Regions from separate parts of the Allobosea sp. AK1 genome, predicted to be linked through region 1. Evidence: predicted binding sites of a transcription regulator. Region 1 holds the regulator's gene; each other region holds the start of a gene.
The links. The regulator PhoB, encoded in region 1, activates phosphate uptake and scavenging genes when phosphate is short. The targets are predictions, from matches to a motif close to TGTCATNNANCTGTCAT.
Positions count from the first base shown of each region.

Region 2: the regulator PhoB is predicted to act here: its motif matches at 2,625-2,641, upstream of phnC (phosphonate ABC transporter ATP-binding protein).
Region 3: the regulator PhoB is predicted to act here: its motif matches at 1,988-2,004, upstream of phnD (phosphate/phosphite/phosphonate ABC transporter substrate-binding protein).
Region 4: the regulator PhoB is predicted to act here: its motif matches at 2,179-2,195, upstream of FHT98_RS03955 (BtaA family protein).

Region 1 covers NZ_VFMG01000001.1:1,281,482-1,286,564, reverse strand. Annotated here, with positions in the region: gene pstC (phosphate ABC transporter permease subunit PstC) at 1-156, shown strand, start outside; gene pstA (phosphate ABC transporter permease PstA) at 165-1,049, shown strand; gene pstB (phosphate ABC transporter ATP-binding protein PstB) at 1,091-1,897, shown strand; gene phoU (phosphate signaling complex protein PhoU) at 1,975-2,694, shown strand; gene phoB (phosphate regulon transcriptional regulator PhoB) at 2,708-3,415, shown strand; gene FHT98_RS06540 (SpoIIAA family protein) at 3,419-3,805, opposite strand; gene FHT98_RS06535 (LysR family transcriptional regulator) at 3,863-4,789, opposite strand; gene argH (argininosuccinate lyase) at 4,885-5,083, shown strand, end outside.
Region 2 covers NZ_VFMG01000001.1:1,837,441-1,842,523, reverse strand. Annotated here, with positions in the region: gene phnE (phosphonate ABC transporter, permease protein PhnE) at 1-541, opposite strand, end outside; gene phnD (phosphonate ABC transporter substrate-binding protein) at 700-1,629, opposite strand; gene phnC (phosphonate ABC transporter ATP-binding protein) at 1,707-2,525, opposite strand; gene FHT98_RS09210 (efflux RND transporter periplasmic adaptor subunit) at 2,950-4,029, shown strand; gene FHT98_RS09205 (efflux RND transporter permease subunit) at 4,155-5,083, shown strand, end outside.
Region 3 covers NZ_VFMG01000001.1:4,103,984-4,109,066, reverse strand. Annotated here, with positions in the region: gene groES (co-chaperone GroES) at 1-248, shown strand, start outside; gene groL (chaperonin GroEL) at 297-1,934, shown strand; gene phnD (phosphate/phosphite/phosphonate ABC transporter substrate-binding protein) at 2,076-2,990, shown strand; gene FHT98_RS19765 (branched-chain amino acid ABC transporter substrate-binding protein) at 3,165-4,277, shown strand; gene FHT98_RS19760 (ABC transporter ATP-binding protein/permease) at 4,502-5,083, shown strand, end outside.
Region 4 covers NZ_VFMG01000001.1:747,341-752,423, reverse strand. Annotated here, with positions in the region: gene FHT98_RS03965 (acyl-CoA dehydrogenase family protein) at 1-1,523, shown strand, start outside; gene msrB (peptide-methionine (R)-S-oxide reductase MsrB) at 1,611-2,042, opposite strand; gene FHT98_RS03955 (BtaA family protein) at 2,283-3,506, shown strand; gene FHT98_RS03950 (class I SAM-dependent methyltransferase) at 3,503-4,177, shown strand; gene FHT98_RS03945 (potassium channel family protein) at 4,211-5,005, shown strand; gene FHT98_RS03940 (thioesterase family protein) at 5,018-5,083, opposite strand, start outside.

The sequences.
Region 1 (5,083 bases):
GGTTCCACCATCGCCTCGCGCATCGCCAACGAGTTCAACGAGGCGCTGGGGCTGCAGCTCAACGCGCTGATCGCGCTGGGCTGCATCCTGTTCTTCGTCACCTTCGTCGTCCTCGTCATCGCGCGGCTGCTGGTCGCCCGCGTCAAGCGCTACTGAGGCCCCCCATGACCATGACGACCACGCCTCGCGAACTGCCGCATCAGCCCTGGGGCCGCGTGCGCCAGTCCCGTCGCACCGCCGACCGGCTGATGAAGATCATCGCCACCGGCTTCACCTTCATCGCCATCTTCGTGCTGTTCTGGATCCTCGGCATGCTCGTGGTGAAGGGCATCGGCGGGCTTTCGCTCGCCACGTTCACCGCGGTCACGCCCGGCCCCGGCACGGAAGGCGGCGGCCTCGCCAATGCCATCGTCGGCTCCTTCGTGCTGACCTTCCTCGGCATCGCCATCGCCACGCCGATCGGCGTGCTCGCCGGGACCTGGCTCGCGGAATACGGCCGCGGCTCGCAGCTCGCCAACCTGATCCGCTTCATCAATGACATCCTGCTCTCGGCGCCGTCGATCCTGATCGGCCTGTTCGTCTACGTCATCCTGGTCGAGCCGTTCCGCGGCTATTCCGGCTGGGCCGGCGGCGTCGCGCTCGGCATCATCGCGATCCCAGTGATCGTGCGCACCACCGAGGACATGCTGAACCTCGTGCCCGGCCCCTTGCGCGAGGCTGGCGCCGCGCTCGGCGCGCCGCCTTCCGTCGTGATCACCTCGGTGACCTGGCGCGCGGCCAAGGCCGGCATGGTCACCGGCATCCTGCTGGCGCTCGCCCGCATCGCCGGCGAGACGGCGCCGCTGCTCTTCACCGCGCTCAACAACAATTTCTGGTTCTCGCCCTCGCTCGTGGGCGGCGTCTCCAACCTGCCTGTGACGATCTACCAGTTCGCCTCCGCCCCTTACGAGAACTGGCAGCAGCTCGCCTGGGCCGGTTCGCTCATCATCACCGTCTCGATCCTCGTGCTCTCGCTCGTTGCCCGGCGCATCGTCGCCAGCAGCAAGTAGAGCTTGAAACCAACCCGATCGCGACCGACCTTGAGGACTTAATGTCGATGCTTTCGACCCTTGAACTCTCCCCCCAGTCGCTCGATGCCGAGGCGCCCGTCCGGATCGCGGTGAAGAACCTCGATTTCTACTACGGCGAGCACAAGGCGCTGAAGAACATCAATCTCGACTTCCGTGATCGTCACGTCACGGCGCTGATCGGCCCGTCCGGCTGCGGCAAGTCGACCCTGCTGCGCATCTTCAACCGGATCTACTCGCTCTATCCGGAGCAGCGCGCGGAAGGGCAGATCATGCTCGACGGCCGCAACATCATCTCGAACGACGTCGATGTGAACGAATTGCGCTCGCGCGTCGGCATGGTCTTCCAGAAGCCGACGCCGTTCCCGATGTCGATCTACGACAACGTCGCCTTCGGCATCCGCCTCTACGAGAAGCCGCCGAAATCCGAGCTCGACGACCGTGTCGAGGGCGCGCTGCGCCGCGCCGCGCTTTGGGACGAGGTCAAGGACAAGCTGAAGAGCTCCGGCATGGGCCTCTCCGGCGGCCAGCAGCAGCGCCTCTGCATCGCGCGCACCATCGCGCAGAAGCCGGAAGTGATCCTGTTCGACGAGCCGACCTCGGCGCTCGACCCGATCTCGACCGGCAAGATCGAGGACCTGCTGGAGCAGCTCAAGAGCGATTTCACCATCGCCATCGTCACGCACAACATGCAGCAGGCGGCGCGCATCTCGCAGTACACGGCGTTCATGTATCTCGGCGAGGTCATCGAGTTCGCGCCGACCAACACGATCTTCATGAACCCGGCCAAGAAGCAGACCCAGGACTACGTCACCGGCCGTTTCGGCTAAGCGGCATTTTTGTTTCGCATCGGCTTGCCCGAAAACCGGTTTCCACTTTTCGGGCCGATGCGCCTGAGGAACACGCAATGACCGACCACATCGTCCGCTCCTACGACACCGATCTCGAAGGCATCCGCCGCAGCCTCGCCGAAATGGGCGGCATGGCCGAGCGCATGCTGGGCGACTCGACCGTCGCGCTCGTTCGCCGCGACACCGCGCTCGCCCAGAAGATCATCTCGGCCGACCAGCGCCTCGACAATCTCCAGCGCGAGGTCGAGGAAAAGGCCGTGCTCACCATCGCCCGGCGCCAGCCCCTGGCGCAGGACCTGCGCGAGCTGATCTCGGCGATCCGCCTTGCCTCCGACATCGAGCGCGTCGGCGACCTCGCCAAGAACATCGCCAAGCGCGCCGTCGCCATTGCCGGCCAGTTCCAGCCGCCGCATCGCGCGGTCGTCGGCCTCGAGCATATCAGCCGCCTCGTGCAGGCCCAGCTCAAGGACGTGCTCGACGCCTATGCCGCGACCAACGAGCAGAAGGCGCTCGAGGTCTGGAAGCGTGACGACGAGATCGACGCGCTTTACACCTCGCTGTTCCGCGAACTCCTGACCTATATGATGGAGGATCCGCGCAACATCACCTTCTGCACGCATCTGCTGTTCTGCGCCAAGAATATCGAGCGCATCGGCGACCACACCACCAATATCGCCGAGACGATCCATTACCTCGTCACTGGCGATTCCCTCGACGTGAACCGGCCGAAGCTCGACACGACCAATATCGAGGTCGAAGCGGTGACGGGAAGCTGAGGTCAAAGCCATCATGGCCGCACGTATCCTGATCGTCGAGGACGAGGAGCCGCTCACCCTGCTGCTGCGCTACAACCTCGAAGCCGAGGGCTTCGAGGTCGACAGCGTCGCGCGCGGGGATGACGCCGAGCTGCATCTGCGCGATTCCACGCCCGATCTGGTCCTGCTCGACTGGATGCTGCCGGGCCTCTCCGGCATCGAGCTCTGCCGGCGCCTGCGCTCGCGCCGCGACACCGAGCGCGTGCCGATCATCATGCTGACGGCGCGCGGCGAGGAGACCGAGCGCGTGCGCGGGCTTGCGACCGGCGCCGACGACTATGTCGTGAAGCCGTTCTCGCTGCCGGAGCTGATCGCCCGCATCCAGGCGCTTCTTCGCAGAGCGAAGCCTGGCCATGTCGCAGGGTTGCTCGCGGCCGGCGATCTCGAACTCGACCGCACGACGCGCCGCGTCCGGCGCGCCGGGAGCGAACTGCATCTCGGCCCGACCGAGTTCCGCCTGCTCGAGTTCCTGATGCAGGCGCCGGGCCGGGTCTATTCACGCGCCCAGCTCCTCGACGCCGTCTGGGGCCGCGACGTCTATATCGACGAGCGCACGGTCGACGTCCATGTTGGGCGGCTGCGCAAGGCGATCACGCCGGGCGACGCCAAGGACCCGCTGCGCACCGTGCGCGGAGCCGGCTACGCCTTCGACGAGACCTTCGCGCGCAGCGGAGCCGCGTAAGCCTCAGGCGTTCGGGCCGCCCTCGATATCGCCGGCCCAGGTCAGGGCCTTGTCATAGTCCTCGGGCTTGAAGGCGCGGACCTTGACGAAGGGGATCGCCGGGTCGAGCAGATCGACGAAGCCGGCGAGCCAGCCCTTGTCGGTGATCAGGGCTTCCTTGGGGAAGCGCCTGAGCTCCCAGAGCTTGCCGAGGCTGTAGCGCGCGTCCTTCCAGGCCGCGGCCAGCGTCATGTCGGTGAAATCGGTCATGTCGGCGAGGATGCCGAGCTTCTCGTGACGTTCGAGCCGGGCGTCGATATCGGCCATGATGGCGTCGAGATCGTCAGCCGTGAGCGTCTGCGACAGCCGATAGGCTGCGACATGGTCCGGGGCGGGCAGAATGGTGAGCATGGCTCCTCCTCCTCGGGGGACAACGCGCAGGCGAGGGGGAGGTTTCGCCGGGGCCGGTCAGACGTAAGGGGGCGGCGCGCGCGTCGCTGCGTCGAAGCTCTCGGCCTCGGCCCGCAGCCAGGCGATGAAGGCATCCAGCCCCGGCCGCGGCGGCTGGTCGAGCGGTCGCGTCAGCCAGCAGCCGATGGCGCTGGTGAAGCCGAGCCCCAGCGGATTGACGAGCGCGCCGGAGGCAAGCTCGTCGGCGACGTAGCAGCGTGGCGCCAGCGCGAGGCCGAGACCGGCGACGGCGGCGCTGGTGATCACGGAATAATAGCCGTAGCGCACGGTGTGCTCCGGCACTGCGCCGCGCAGGTCATGCGCTTCGGTGAACTCGGCCCAGAAGGTCGGCATCTGATAGTGCTGCAGCAGGGTCATCTTCTGGATATCGGCAGCGCGGCGGAAACCGCCCATCCGCTCGATCAGGCTGGGTGCCGCGACGAGCGCGACATCGCGGCCGAAGAGGAAATGCGCCTCCTTGCCGGGCCAGGGCGGGACGCCATGGGCGATCTCGATATCCGGTTCCTCCGTCTCGCTCTCGCTGACGTAATTGGTGAACTGCACGTCGACGCCGGGATGGGCCTCGGCGAAGGCCGGAAAGCGCGCCATCAGCCAGCGCTCGCCGGCGATCGCGACCATGTGCAGGCGGATCGGCCGGGCGATGGCGTTGCGCTCGGCGAGACGCCGTGCGCCGCGCTCCATCTGCTCCAGCGCGGCTTCCGCATAGGGCAGGTAGATCGCGCCGGCTTCGGTGAGCTTGAGGCCGAGCGGGCTGCGGTCGAACAGCACCGTGCCGAGATGATGCTCCAGCGAGAGGATCTGCTTGGACACCGCGCTCTGGGTCAGGTTGACCGCGAGAGCGGCGCGGGCCGTCGAGCCCAGCCTTGCGACGGTCGCGAACGCCCTCAGCGCCGCGGCTGACGGGGGTGGCCGGCTGGCCGCCATGGGGTATTCCTTTTTGGACTATCTCGGCGGAGATCGTTTCGTTTGCCGGCCTCTCGGTCAAGAGGCCATTCTTCCCTGACGGGAGGAACGAGATCATGAACCAGACGACCCGACTCTGGGGCGGGCGCTTCCGCAAGCCGCCGGACCCGCGGCTGATGAAGCTGTCGAGCGCCGCCGGCGAGCACGCAAGGCTGGTGCCGCAGGATGTCGCGGGCGGCAAGGCGCATGCGGCCGAACTCGGTCGCGCCGGCCTGCTGAGCGCGCAGGAGCTCGAGACCATCCTGACCGCGCTCG
Region 2 (5,083 bases), 560 kb from region 1:
AGAGCTTGCCGAGTGCACCCATGGTGTGGATGGCGATGGCGAGCACGCCGGGCAGCGGGCCGAGGCCGAAGGCGATGACGAAGATCAGCGCGAAGACGATTTCCGGAACGGTGCGGCAGAATTCGAGATAGCGCCGCACGGCGAAGCGCAGCCAGGTGGCGCGGCCGAGATTGGCGGCGGCGGCGAAGCAGAACAGGAAGGCGCCGGCGACACCGAGGATCGTGCCGACATAGGCGATGAGCACGGTCTGCCAGAGCAGCTTCAGCCAGCCCTTCAGGCCCCAGTACCACTCGGAGAGGTCGGCACTCAGGCGGTTCAACCGAAGCGTCGGCAGCGTCTCGTAGATGTATTTCGGAAAGCGGCCGATATTCTCGAAGAACCTGGCGAGATCGACCTCGGCGCCGCGCGCCGAGAGCAGCACGCAGGCGATGAAGACGGCGATGCCGATCAGGGCCTGCCGGCGCTTGGCCGAGGCGGCCTGCCGATAGGCCTCGGCATGGGCCCGGATAGCCGGGTCGTTGCGGTCGATCGCGAGGGTCATGAAATCTTGCGTCCGTTGCCGGAGAGGGCGCTAGGCAGCGCCGCTGCCGTCATGCTCGCCCCTGTGGCGAGCATCCACGTCTTGAGCGCTGCGGAAGGCAGGGAAGACGTGGATGGTCGGGACAAGCCCGACCATGACGGCGAGAGCAGGCGTGCTGCTTACGACGACTTCTTCTTGCGGAGGTCGTCGACGAACTTGTTCAGCTCGATGATCGGGTCATAGGCCTCGTTGCCGACGGCGACGAGCGGGCCCTGCTTGCCTTCATAGATCTTGTCGAAGGCGGCCTTGTCCTTGGTGGCGAGGTTCAGCACCGCGTCGCGGATCTTGGCCTTGAGCTCTTCCGGCAGGTCGGTGAGATAGGCCATCGGCGAGTTCACGATCTGCTCGGACTTGTAGATGATCCGGAAATCGTCGGCCTTGGCCATGTTCTTGCGGGCCATGCGCTGCAGGTTGGATTCCTGCTCGTCGTTCCACCAGTTGGCGGCGATGTCGACGGTGCCCTGCTGGAGCGCGATGATCGCGTTCTCATGGCTGCCGGTATAGACGACCTTCGAGAAGAAGGTTTCCGGTTCGATCTTCATGCCGTTGAGCACGAAGCGCGGCACGTTGTTGCCGGAGGTCGAGTTCGGGTCGACGAGGCCGAGATTCTTGCCCTTGAGGTCCTCGACCTTCTGATAGGGCGAGTCCTTCTTCACGTAGAAGACCGAGTGGTAGCCCTTGGTGCCGTCGAGATTGGTCTCGATGGCGAAGGCGTCGGTCCTGGCGCCGGTCATGCGGGCGCGGGCGAAGGAGGCCGGGCCGTAGGAGGCGATGTGGATGTTGCCGGCGCGCTGACCTTCGATGATCGCGGCGTAGTCGTTGGCGATGCGCAAGGTGACCTTGGTGCCGAGCTCCTTGGCGAGATACTGCACGAAGGGGGTGTAGCGCTCGGTAACGCCGGAGGCGTTCTCGGAGGGGATGATCGCGAAGACGAGCTCGGGATACTTCGCCTTCCAATCCTGTGCGAAAGCAAGATCGCTAAAGGACTGGCTGGCGGCGAGCGCGAGGCCGGCGGCGGCGAGCTTGAGGGTATGACGACGGGTCAGCATCGATGTGCTCCTGCGTTGTAGGTCGGATGGTCTTCTCGCGGCGACGGCCTTCAGGCCGGTCCGGCGATCTCTGGAAATCAGGCGATCTTCTGGCGGACGCGCTTCGCCTCGGAGGCGGCGATGGCATCGAGCGCATCCAGCGCCTCGGCGCCGGCATCCTTGGCCTCGATGCCGTAGAGCTCGGCGGCGACCTCGCGGGTCAGCGCCTGCGGCACGTCGTCGAACACGACCTTGCCGGCGGACATGCCGATCAGGCGGTCACAGTATTTCGCGGCGATGTCGAGGTCGTGCAGGTTGCACATCACGGTGATGCCGTCCTCGCGATTGATGCGGAACAGCGCGTCCATGACGACCTGGGTGTTGCGCGGGTCGAGCGAGGCGATCGGCTCGTCGGCCAGGATGATGCGCGGCTCCTGGACGAGCGCGCGGGCGATGGCGACGCGCTGCTGCTGGCCGCCCGAAAGCGTCTCGGCGCGCTGCGCCAGCAAATGACCCATATCGAGACGCTCGAGTGCCGCGATGGCGCGGATCTTGTCGTCCTCGGAGAAGCTCTTGACCAGCGTCAGAGCCGCGGAGCGGTGGTTCAGCCGGCCGAGCAGGACATTGGTCAGCACGTCCAGGCGGCCGACGAGGTTGAACTGCTGGAAGATCATCGCCGTGTCGCGGCGCCAGCGCCGCAGCGAGGCGCCCTTCAGGCCGGTAACGTCCTGCTCTTCGCAGACGATCTTGCCGGAGGTCGGCTCGGTCAGGCGGTTCAGCATGCGCAGCAATGTCGACTTGCCGGCGCCGGAGGGGCCGATCACGCCGACCATCTCCCCCTTTGGGACGGTCAGGGTCACGGTGTCGACCGCATTCCTGTCGCCAAAGCGCTTGGTCAGGCCTTCGATGCGCAGCATGGAAAGGTTCTCGGGCACGATACGGGCATGAGCGCATTCCCGTCCGGCCGGGGCCGGAGGGTCAGGCGTCTCGATTGCTGCGAGCCCTATCGGCTGCGAATGACAGGCACATGACGGCCTGGGAAGGCCCCGAAAGGAGCATTTTGCCACCTCAGGAGCCGGTCAACGTTTCGTGAGGTCTCCAGAATGCGCTTGGACGATTCCCGGCTTACCGGCAGGATAGAAGCGGATGTCTGTGTGCGGCGGAGATGCCCGTGACGGTGGGCCTCTTATCGGCAAGCATCTTGCATTGATGCTGCGAGGCCGGATCGATGCGGCATCGGCGCAAAAGCCTATGTTTTTGCGCCGCTGTGGCGCGCCGGCATCTTAGCAACGCCTTTCGTTCCATTTAAGACCAATGGGCGGCAACGGAGCCTCCAGCCTGATGAAGCGGTTCGTCCTTCTTGTTCTCGTCGCTGCCGTTGCGGGCGGTGGATACTATGCTTACCGCAACCAGCGCGCCGGCACGCAGCAGGCCCAGGCCAGTGCGGTCTCGGGGCCGCGTGCCGTGCCGGTCGAAGTGGCCAATATCGAGGTCATGACCGTCAGCGAGGAGGTCGAGGCGCTCGGTACGCTTGCCGCCGACGAATCCGTGGTGATCGCGCCCGAGATCGCCGGCCGCGTCATCGCGCTCGGCTTCAAGGAAGGGGAGCGCGTCAAGGCAGGCCAGGACCTCGTCAAGCTCGACACCGCGATCCTCGATGCCGAACTCAAGCAGGCGCAAGCCGATCTGAGCCTCGCTCGGGATACCCATGAGCGGCTGCGGGCGCTGGTGCAGCGCGGCTCGGGCACGCAGGTCGCGCTCGACGAAGCCGGCGCGAAGCTCGCCTCGAGCGAGGCACGCATCCAGCTCGCCAAGGCCAAGCTGGCGCAGTCGACCATCGTGGCGCCGTTCAGCGGCGTCGTCGGCCTGCGCTCGGTCGGGGTCGGCGATTACGTCTCTGTCGGCAAGCCCTTGATCACGCTGACCAGCATCGACCCGATCAAGATCGATTTCCGCGTGCCCGAGATCTATCTCAGCCGCCTGAAGGTGGGCCTGCCCGTGCAGATGGGCGTCGATGCGGTTCCGGACCGGAAATTCCAGGGGCAGATCTACGCGATCGACCCGGTGGTCGACGTCAACGGCCGGGCGATCCGCCTGCGCGCCAACATCCCGAATGCGGACCTCGCGCTGAAGCCTGGCCTCTTCGCCCGCCTCGCCATCACCGTCGACCAGCGCCAGAACGCGATCGTCGTGCCGGAGATGGCGGTCGTGCCGGATGCCGTCGGCAAGATCGTCTACGTCGTCGACAAGGGCAAGGCGAAGCGCGTCGCCGTCGAATTGGGCAAGCGCCTGCCGGGCAAGGTGGAGATCGTCAACGGGCTGACGCCCGGCATGCAGATCATCACCGCCGGCCAGATGCGGCTGCGCGACGGTGCCGCCATCGCGATCAAGGACAAGGTTGTCCAGACGAGCCAGCTCTAGAGCATTTCCGCGCTTCCCGCGAAATGCTCCATCTCTTTGTTTTGTCGCATATTCGTTGACGCGGACCTTCGTTTCTTCACGCAAACTGGCCTCCGCCTCACCCGGAAATGCTCTAGGACCGACGCATGAGCCTCTTCGAACTCTTCGTCCGCCGGCCCGTTCTCTCGACGGTGCTGAGCCTGTTGGTGATCCTGATCGGCATCGTGTCCTACGGCCGGCTGACGATCCGCGAATACCCGAATATCGACGAGCCTGTCGTCTCGGTTCGCACCGATTATCGTGGCGCCTCGGCCGAGATCATCGAGACCCAGGTCACGCAGATCCTGGAGAATTCGATCGCGGGCATCGAAGGCATCGAGATCATCTCCTCGACCAGCCGCCAGGAGCGCAGCTTCATCCAGGTGCGCTTCCGGCCGGATGTCGATCCCGACGTCGCGGCGTCCGACGTGCGCGACCGCGTCAGCCGCGTGCGCAGCCGCATCCCGGACGAGATCGACGAGCCTGTCATCGCCAAGGTCGAGGCCGATGCGCAGCCGATCCTTTATCTCTCGCTGACCAGCTCGCGGCACGGGCCGCTCGAACTCACCGATTTCGCCGACCGTTTCATCTCGGACCGCGTCCAGAACGTGACCGGCGTGGCGGAGGTGCGCATTCTCGGCCAGCGCCAATATGCGATGCGCATCTGGCTCGACCGCGCCCGCATGTCGGCCTACGACATCTCCGTCCAGCAGATCGAGGCGGCCGTCCGGGCGCAGAACATCGAGATTCCCTCGGGGCGGATCGAGAGCAGCGACCGCGAATTCACGGTGCTCTCGCAGACCAGCATGACCACGCCGGCGGAATTCCGCGAGATCGTGGTCAAGGATGCCAATGGTTTCTCCGTCAAGCTGAAGGATGTCGCCAAGGTCGAGCTGGGCGCGCGCGAGGAGCGCAACGCCGCCTGGTTCAAGGGCACGCCGTCGGTGACGATTGGTATCGTCAAGCAGGCGACGGCCAACCCGCTCGACGTCTCGGCCGGCATCGAGGAGGCGCTGCCGGGCATCATCGAGGACCT
Region 3 (5,083 bases), 2.8 Mb from region 1:
GCCTGGATGGCGAAGAGAAGACCAAGGGTGGCATCATCATCCCCGAGACCGCCAAGGAAAAGCCCCAGGAGGGCGAGGTCATCGCCGTCGGTTCCGGCGCGCGTGACGAGGCCGGCAAGCTCGTTGCCCTCGACGTCAAGAAGGGCGACCGCGTCCTGTTCGGCAAGTGGTCGGGCACCGAGGTCAAGATCGATGGTCAGGACCTCCTGATCATGAAGGAATCCGACATCATGGGCGTCGTCGGCTGATAGCCGCCTGACCGCTCTCTTCCGTTTCCAGTTCAAGGAGTAGCTCTCATGGCTGCTAAAGACGTCAAGTTCGGCACCGATGCCCGCGACAAGATGCTGCGCGGCGTGGATATCCTCGCCAACGCCGTGAAGGTCACGCTGGGTCCGAAGGGCCGCAACGTCGTGATCGAGAAGTCGTTCGGCGCCCCGCGCATCACCAAGGACGGCGTCACCGTCGCCAAGGAAATCGAGCTTTCCGACAAGTTCGAGAACATGGGCGCCCAGATGGTCCGCGAAGTCGCTTCGCGCCAGAACGACCATGCCGGCGACGGCACCACCACCGCCACCGTTCTCGCCCAGGCGATCGTCCGTGAAGGCGCCAAGTCGGTTGCGGCCGGCATGAACCCGATGGACCTGAAGCGCGGCATCGACCTGGCCGTCGACGCCATCGTCGCCGACCTCAAGAAGAACTCGAAGAAGGTCACGTCGAACGCGGAAGTCGCGCAGGTCGGCACGATCTCGGCCAACGGCGACGAGTCGGTCGGCAAGATGATCTCGACCGCCATGCAGAAGGTCGGCAACGAGGGTGTCATCACCGTCGAGGAGGCCAAGACCGCCGAGACCGAACTCGACGTCGTCGAGGGCATGCAGTTCGACCGCGGCTACCTCTCGCCGTACTTCATCACCAACTCGGAGAAGATGGTCGCCGAGCTGGAAGACCCCTACATCCTGATCTTCGAGAAGAAGCTGTCCTCGCTCCAGGCGATGCTGCCGATCCTCGAGGCCGTCGTGCAGACCGGCAAGCCGCTGCTCATCATCGCCGAGGACGTCGAGGGCGAGGCCCTGGCCACGCTCGTCGTCAACAAGCTCCGTGGCGGCCTGAAGGTCGCGGCCGTCAAGGCTCCGGGCTTCGGTGATCGCCGCAAGGCCATGCTCGAGGACATCTCGATCCTGACCGCCGGTCAGATGATCTCGGAAGACCTCGGCATCAAGCTCGAGACTGTGACGCTCAACATGCTCGGCCGCGCCAAGAAGGTGCGCATCGAGAAGGAGAACACCACGATCATCGACGGCGCTGGCAAGAAGAAGGACATCGAGGCTCGCGTCGGCCAGATCAAGGCCCAGATCGAGGAGACCTCCTCGGACTACGACCGTGAGAAGCTCCAGGAGCGTCTGGCCAAGCTCGCCGGCGGCGTCGCGGTCATCCGCGTCGGCGGCGCGACCGAGGTCGAGGTCAAGGAGAAGAAGGACCGCGTCGACGACGCCCTGAACGCGACCCGCGCTGCGGTCGAAGAAGGCATCCTTCCCGGCGGCGGCGTTGCCCTGCTGCGTTCGCTCCAGGCCGTGAAGTCGATCAAGACCCAGAACGACGACCAGAAGACCGGCGTCGAGATCGTCCGCAAGGCGATCGCCGCTCCGGCTCGCCAGATCGTCGACAACGCCGGCGATGACGGCGCGGTCGTGATCGGCAAGCTGCTCGAGTCGAAGGACTACGCCTGGGGCTACAACGCCCAGACCGGCGAGTACGGCGATCTGGTCAAGGCCGGCATCATCGACCCGACCAAGGTCGTGCGTACGGCGATCCAGGACGCGGCTTCGATCGCTGGCCTGCTGATCACCACCGAGGCGATGGTTGCCGAGCAGCCGAAGAAGGACGCCCCGATGCCCCCGATGGGCGGCGGCGGCATGGGCGGCATGGACTTCTGATCCATCCACCTACCGAGACTACGGAAGGCCCGGCGCAAGCCGGGCCTTTTTCATTTCACGACACTGTCATCCGCCGGCCATCCGGCTGTCGTCGCGGGCGCGCATCGAGGCGCTTTCAACTTCACCGCGACAGAGATGATCATGCCCACACGCCGCCTCGTCCTCGCCGGCCTCGCCGCCAGCAGCGTCGCCCCCGCCTTCGCGCAGGCGCCGGACTGGCGGCAGAGCATCAAGGAGGTGCGCTTCGGCGTCTCCTCCGCCGAGAACGAGGCCGGCGCCATCGCCCGCACCCAGCCGATGGTGGATTACCTGTCGCAGCGCCTCGGCGTGCCCGTGCGCTTCTTCCGGGTCGCCGACTATGCCGGCCTGGTCGAGGCGATGCGCGCCGACCAGGTCGATTTCGCCCGCTTCGGCCCTGCGGTCTACGCGCTCGGCCGCCGCGTGCTCGGCGACAAGCTCCAGCCGCTGCTGCGCGATGTCGATAACCACGGGCAGGAAGGCTATTACTCCGTGCTGCTGGTGCGGTCGGAGAGCCCCTACCAGAACCTCGCCGATCTCAAGGGCAAGGTGATGGCCTTCGCCGATCCGAACTCGACCTCCGGCTACGCCTTCCCCTCCTATTTCCTGCGCAAGCAGGGCATCGATCCGAAGACCCATTTCAGCGGCACGGTCTTCTCCGGCGGCCATGACAATTCGGTTCTGGCGCTGGTGCGCGGCCAGTTCGATATCGTCGCGACCCACCAGACCAATGCAGAGCACGGCGTCGCGCAAAGGCTCGCCGATCGCGGGATGATCCCGGCCGGCTCGACCCGGGTGATCTGGACCTCGCCGCTGATCCCGGCGAGCCCGTTCTCGACCCGTGCCAACCTGCCGCAGGGGCTGAAGGACGATTTCGTCGCCGCCATGAACGGGATGAAGGAGGCGGCCCCCGAGGCCTGGAAGAGCTTCACCGACGGCCATGTCTCGCACTATGCGCCGGCCCGGCACGAGGATTATCTCGACGTGATCGCCGTTACAGAGGAGCTGGAAGCCCAGCGCAAGGCGCGCAGCGGCTGAGCGCGGCGGGGCCTTTTCCAGCCTCTCGACACCGCCTGCCGCACCGCCATGCATTTCCCGACAGGACTGATGAAAGCTTGGGCAGTGCCTTCCGCCGGCTTCCTGGCTTATACAGGCGGCAAGCGATCCCTGTCGGGCTCGCGCGCCAAAGTTGCATGTCGTAGGGAGATGCAGATGAAAAAGTCACAACTTCTGTCCGGCGCCGCGCTCGCTGCCGCGCTGTTCCTCTCCGCCCAGGCCGCGCAGGCTGACATCACCATCGGCCTCGTCGCGCCGCTGACCGGCCCGGTCGCCGCCTATGGCGACCAGGTCAAGAATGGCGCCCAGACCGCTGTCGACGTCATCAACAAGAATGGCGGCGTGCTCGGCGAGAAGCTCGTGCTGAAGCTCGCCGACGATGCCGGCGATCCGAAGCAGGGCGTCTCCTCCGCCAACCTGCTCGTCGGCGACAAGGTCAAGTTCGTGGTCGGCCCGGTGACCTCTGGCGTCGCCATGGCGGTCTCGGACGTGTTCTCGGAGAGCGGCGTGCTGATGGTGACGCCGACCGCGACCTCGCCGGCGCTGACGACGCGCGGCCTGACCAATGTCTTCCGCACCTGCGGCCGTGACGACCAGCAGGCCGACATCGCCGCGACCTATGTCCTGAAGAACCTCAAGGACGCGAAGATCGCGATCGTCCATGACAAGGGCACCTACGGCAAAGGCCTCGCCGACGCCTTCCAGAAGGGCATCAATGCCGGCGGGCTCAAGGAAGTGATCGCCCTGACGGTCAATCCCGGCGACAAGGACCTCTCGGCCGTCGTGACGCGCCTGAAGGCTGCGAATGTCGACGCCATCTATTTCGGCGGCTACCACCCCGAGGGCGGCCTGCTCGCGCGCCAGCTCGCCGACGCCGGCGTGAAGGCGACGATCATCGGTGGCGAAGGCCTCTCCAACACGGAGTTCGCGGCGATTGGCGGCGACCGTGCCACCGGCACGCTCTTCACCAACGCGACGGACGCGCTGAAGAACCCCGACTCGGCCCAGGCCGTCGCGGCGCTGAAGGAGAAGGGCATCCCGCCGGAGGCCTTCACGCTCAACGCCTACGCCGCGGTCGAGGTGCTAAAGGCCGCGATCGAGAAGGCCGGCAAGCCGGGCGATGCCAATGGCGCCGCCAAGGCGCTCCAGTCGGGCATGCCGGTCAAGACCGCGATCGGCACGCTGACCTATGGCAAGACCGGCGACCTGAGTTCGCCGAGCTTCTCGATGTACAAGTGGGACGCCGGCAAGATCGTCGCCGCGCAGTAATCGGCCGGCGGTCCAACCGCCAACCCTTTCAAGCTTTGCGCCCCGGACGAGCCCCGCTCGTCCGGGGCGTTTCGCTTCTGGGTCCGCTGATCGTGGGCGGCTCGCCGCGACCTCTCCGACAGATGACAATTTGCTCATCCGGGCGCGTCGCCATTGAAAGGCCACTCCCGCTGCGACATGGTCCGAATCGTGGCTTTCACCGTCTCCCGCCAGGATCCCCGTCTATGCGCTTGTTGAGCATCCTCGTCGCCGTGCTGGCGGCGGCTACGCTGATCGTCGGCCAGCAAGCCGGCTCGGCTGCCCTTATCGGAATGGGTGTCGTCGGCCTGCTGCTGGCGGTCGTGACCTTCCGCTCGCCGGCCCTGCCGTTCTTCCTGCGGATATTCTCGGGCGTCTTCGCCATCGAGTACCTGGTGTTCGGTGCGGCCGCGATCGCAGCCCATCTCGGCTGGTGGCCTGCGACGCTTGGCGTTCCACCGATACCGACCAGCCTGCCGACGACGGTCGGCGTCTTCGCGATCCTGATCTACGCGATCTCCTTCGTGCCGGTGATCGCGCGCATCGCACGCATCGCCTCGCCCTATTTCGAATCCGACCAGATCACCACCGCCAATCTCTGGCCGATCGGCCCGTTCAAGATCAGGCTCGGCACGCTGGCGGTCTCGCTCTTCGTCTTCCTGATCGTCCTCAACCAGATTCAGGTCGGCATCACGCTGCGCCTCTCCTTCTTCAACCGCGACATGTACGACGCGCTGCAGAACAAGGATGCGACGGCGTTCTGGTACCAGCTCTTCTACGTCTTCTGC
Region 4 (5,083 bases), 530 kb from region 1:
GGGCGCGCGAGCGGCTGCACGAAGCCGGGCGGACGGTCGGCTCCGCCAGAGTGCAGGAGCTGGCCTGGCTCGCCAATCGCTACACGCCCGAATTGAAGGCGTTCGACCGCTTCGGCAACCGCATCGACGAGATCGGCTTTCATCCGGCCTGGCACGAGTTGATGGGGCTCGCCATCGGGCAGGAGACGCATGCGCTCGCCTGGAACCGTCCCGAGCCCGGCGCGCAGGTGGCACGCGCCGCCCTGCAATATCTCTGGTACGGCGCGGAAAGCGGCATCTGCTGCCCGATCAGCATGACCTATGCCGCCGTGCCGGTGCTGAAGCAGGACGCGGCTTTGTGGGAGCGATGGGGCTCGCTCGTCACTTCCGGTCGCTACGATCCGCGACAAGGGCCGGCGCATCTCAAGACGGGCGCGACTGTCGGCACGGCGATGACGGAAACGCAAGGCGGCTCGGATCTGCGCCAGACCCAGACCGTGGCCGAGGATAATCGCGACGGGACGTGGTCGCTGCATGGCAGGAAGTGGTTCTTCTCGGTGCCGCATTCCGACGTGTTCCTGACGCTGGCGCGGACTCCGGAGGGCATCTCCTGCTTCGTCGTACCGGGCTGGCTGCCGGACGGTTCACGCAACGGCGTCGCGATCCAGCGGCTCAAGGACAAGGTCGGCAACCGCTCGAATGCCTCTTCGGAGGTCGAGTTCAGGGGAGCTATCGGCCATCTCATCGGCGAGCTGGGCAGGGGCATCCGCACCGGTCTTTCGATGAACCATAATTCGCGGCTCGATATCGCGGCTGCGTCGTCCGGGCTGATGCGGATGGCGGTCTCGCTCGCGGCGCATCACGCCCAGCATCGCCGCGCCTTCCAGAAGGCGCTGATCGACCAGCCGATCATGCAGAACGTGCTCGCCGACATCGCCATCGAGGCAGAAGCCGCGGCCTGGCTCGCCTTCCGGCTGTTCGCGGCGCTCGACCGGCAGGAGGCGTCTGAGAGCGAACGCCTGTTGGCGCGGGTTGGCGCGCCGATCGCGAAATACTGGATCACGAGGCGCGCGCCCGCCGTCGTCACCGAGGCGCTGGAATGCCATGGCGGCAACGGCTTCATCGAGGAAAACCCCATGGCCCGGCTCTATCGGGAGGCGCCGCTCAACGCGATCTGGGAGGGCTCGGGCAATGTCATCTGCCTCGACGTGCTGCGCTCGCTGGCGCGGGAGGAGGGGGCGGTCGATGTGCTGCGGGCGGAGATGATGGTGGCTGCCGGGGCGGACCGGCGTTTTGACGCAGCGCTGAAGCGGCTGGAGGGCGAGTTGCCGGAGATGATGCGCAGCGAGGGGCAGGCGCGGCGATTGACGGAGAAGCTGGCGCTGCTGCTGCAAGGTTCCCTGCTGCTGCGTTTCGCGCCGGCGGAGGTGGCGGATGCTTTCATCGCGACGCGATTGGGCGGCGGCTGGTTGGGCCAGTTCGGCGATCTGCCGCCGGCTGTGGACGCGGCGGCGCTGGCGCGACGAGCCGTGCCGACTGCCTGAAACGTCATGCCCGGGCTTGCCCCGGGCATCTCTTCATCGCTTTTCTGTTACGAGATGCTCGGGTCAAGCCCGAGCATGACGGCGTTGTCAGGCTGCTTCCGGCTCAAAATCCATCGCCACGCCGTTGATGCAGTAGCGTAGGCCGGTAGGCGGTGGGCCGTCGGGGAAGACGTGGCCGAGATGGCCGCCGCAATTCGCGCAATGCACCTCGACGCGGACCATGCCGAACTTGCGGTCCTCGCTGGTCTCGACGGCCCCTTCCAGCGGCTGGTCGAAGCTCGGCCAGCCGGTGCCGCTCTCGAATTTCTTGCCCGAGCGGAACAGCTTCTGGCCACAACCGGCGCAGGAGAAGGTGCCGGCGCGCTTCTCGTAATTGAGCGCGCAGGAGCCGGCCCGCTCCGTGCCATGGCCGCGCAGGACCTGATACTGCTCCGGCGTCAGCCGCTCGCGCCACTCGGTGTCCGTGAGCTGGAAGGGGAAACTCTCGTCCTGCTTCTTCGGTTCGCCGAACATGCTCATCAGACCCATTGCGATCTCCTTGTCAGCGGGGCGGCGCCTCATCGGCTTTCGTGCCCCAATATGGCGCTTCGCATCCGAGATTTCAGCCCTGTCGAGTCCAGGCAGCCTCACGATGCCGTGGCAGCGGAGCGCAAGACGTCACCTGACCGTCACGCGACTCCTCTAGCAGCCCGGCCACCCGCAAAGGGAGGAAAACCGGTGACGCAACAGGCGACCCAAACGGCCCGCGCAGCCCGCCGCATGACCAGCTCGGGGCTGGGACAGGCCGTCCGACGCAGCAAGACGCTGTCCAAGGCCGGCCTACTGGAATGGCTGTTCGCCCGCGCCTTTTCCGGCCTGGTCTATCCGCAGATCTGGGAGGACCCCGTCGTCGACATGGCGGCACTCGGGCTCAAGGCCGACGACCATGTCGTGGCGATCGCGTCCGGCTCCTGCAACATCCTCTCCTATCTGACGGCGGCGCCTATCCGGGTCAGCGCGGTCGATCTCAACGCCACCCATATCGCGCTGGGCCGCCTCAAGCTCGCGGCGCTGGCGCGGATCGAGCGGCAGGAGGATTTCCTGCGCTTCTTCGGCCGGGCGGACGAGCCTGCCAATGTCGCGCTCTACGACCGCGAGATCGCCGGTCATCTCGATGCCGTCTCGCGCGGTTACTGGGAGGGGCGGGGGCTGAACGGGCGGCGCCGGATCAACCTCTTTGCTCGGGGTTTCCACCGCTACGGGCTGCTCGGCCGCTTCATCGGCACGGGTCATATGCTGGCGCGGCTGCTCGGTGGCAATCCCAGGGCGATGCTGGCGGCGCGCGACCGGGCCGAGCAGCGGGCGCTCTACGACAGACATCTCGCGCCGGTCTTCGAGCGCAGGTTGATCCGCTGGCTGGTGCGCCAGCCGGCCTCGCTCTACGGGCTGGGCATCCCGCCGGCGCAGTACAAGGCGCTGTCCGCCGATGGCGAGGACGGCATTCTCGGTGCGCTGAAGCTCCGGCTGGAACGGCTGGCCTGTGATTTCGACCTCAAGGACAACTATTTCGCCCAGCAGGCTTTTGGCCGGCGCTATGGCGAGGGGCCGGATGCAGCCTTCCCGCCTTATCTCCAGTCGGAACATTTCGCGGCGGTGAAGGCGCGTGCCTCGGACGTGTCCTATCGCCAGAGCGCGGTCACGGGCTTCCTGGAGGGCGAGCCGGCCGAGAGCTGCGACGCCTATGTGCTGCTCGATGCGCAGGACTGGATGAACGACGCCGATCTGACAGCGTTGTGGTCGCAGATCACGCGCACGGCCCGGCCGGGCGCGCGGGTGATCTTCCGCACGGCGGCCGACGAGAGATTGCTGCCCGGCCGCGTGCCCGCGGCGATCCTCGACCAGTGGCATTACGAGGAGGAGACGAGCCGCGAGCTCTGCCGGCAGGACCGCTCGGCGATCTATGGCGGCTTCCACCTCTATGTCCTGAAGGGCCAGGGCCGGTGAGCGCGACGGAGACACCGGCCGGCCCGGCCGCCGGGCTGATGGATCGGATCTACCGGCACCAGCGCCATATCTACGATGCCAGCCGGAAATTCTATCTGCTCGGCCGCGACCAGCTCATCGACGGGTTGCAGCCCCCGGCCGGCGCGACCGTGCTGGAGATCGGCTGCGGCACCGGACGCAACCTGATCCGGATCGCCCGGCACTATCCGGATTGCGCCTGCTACGGGCTCGACGTTTCCAGCGCGATGCTGGCGACGGCGAAGATATCGGTCGCAAAGGCGGGTCTCGATGACCGGATCCGGCTTGCCCAGGCCGATGCCACCGCTTTGGATCCTCAAGTGCTGTTCGGCCTTGCCGGCTTCGATCGGATCGTCATCTCCTATGCGCTGTCGATGATCCCGCCCTGGCAGGGGGTCGTCGCCGAGGCGCTGCGCCGGCTCGATGCCGGCGGCTCGCTGCATATCGTCGATTTCGGCGATCAGGCCGGATTGCCGGGGCCGTTCAAGGCCGTGCTGCTGCGCTGGCTCGCGCTGTTCCATGTCACGCCGCGGGAGAACCTGCCGCAGGCCGTGCGGGCCATTGCCGAAGCGGCCGGGGCCGATTGCCGGCTTGACGCGCCCTATCGCGGTTATGCGGTGCATGCCGTCGTCACGCACTGCTGGGCGGCGTAGCGGCACGCCGCGTGAATGCCTATGCTGCCGGCGATGGATTCAGCCGACCCCTCCGACGAAAGCCGCTTCGAGGTTCTCCGCGACCGGCTGCGCCAGCTCTATCACGGCCGCTCGCCCGCCGCGTTGCGCTTCCAGGCGGTGACGACGGTCGTCGATCTCCTGATCATCGCCTTCTTCATCCTGACGCCATTGCTCAGGGAGAACGCGGCCTTCCTCTGGATCGACTATTCCGTCGCGGTGATCATGGTCGCCGAGATCGCGGCGCGCCTGCTGGCCTCGACCAACATGCTCAGGCTGCTGCGCCAGCCGACGATGCTGCTCGACCTCTTCATCCTCCTGACGCTGCTCATGCCGCAATGGCTGGAGAATTTCGGCTTCCTGCGCATCCTCAGGCTGTGGTCGCTGTCGCATAAGGGCATCGTCTGGGCCCAGTTCCGCGAAACCCGCTTCCGCGAATGGGAGAACGTGGTCCGCGCGCTCGGCAATATCGCGACCTTCCTCTTCGTGGTGACCGGCTTCGTCTACACCTTCTTCTTTCGGCAGGAGGGCGGGCTCGAAAGCTACGTCCAGGCGCTCTACTTCACGGTCGCGACGGTGACCACGACAGGGTTCGGTGACGTGGTCCTGCCGGGCATCGCCGGCAAGCTGACCTCGATCCTGGTGATGATCGTCGGGATCACGCTGTTCGTGCGCCTGGCGCAGGCGCTGTTCCGCCCGAACAAGGTGCTGTTTCCCTGCCCGGAATGCGCGCTCCAGCGCCACGAGCCCGATGCGGTCTATTGCAAGGCCTGCGGGCACAAGCTCAAGATTCCCGACGACGATCCCTGAGGCGGCGATCGTTCAATGCCGGGTTTCGGTCTCGGTCTCGCGCTCTTCAGCCGTGTCCTCGACCCGGATCGCCGATTT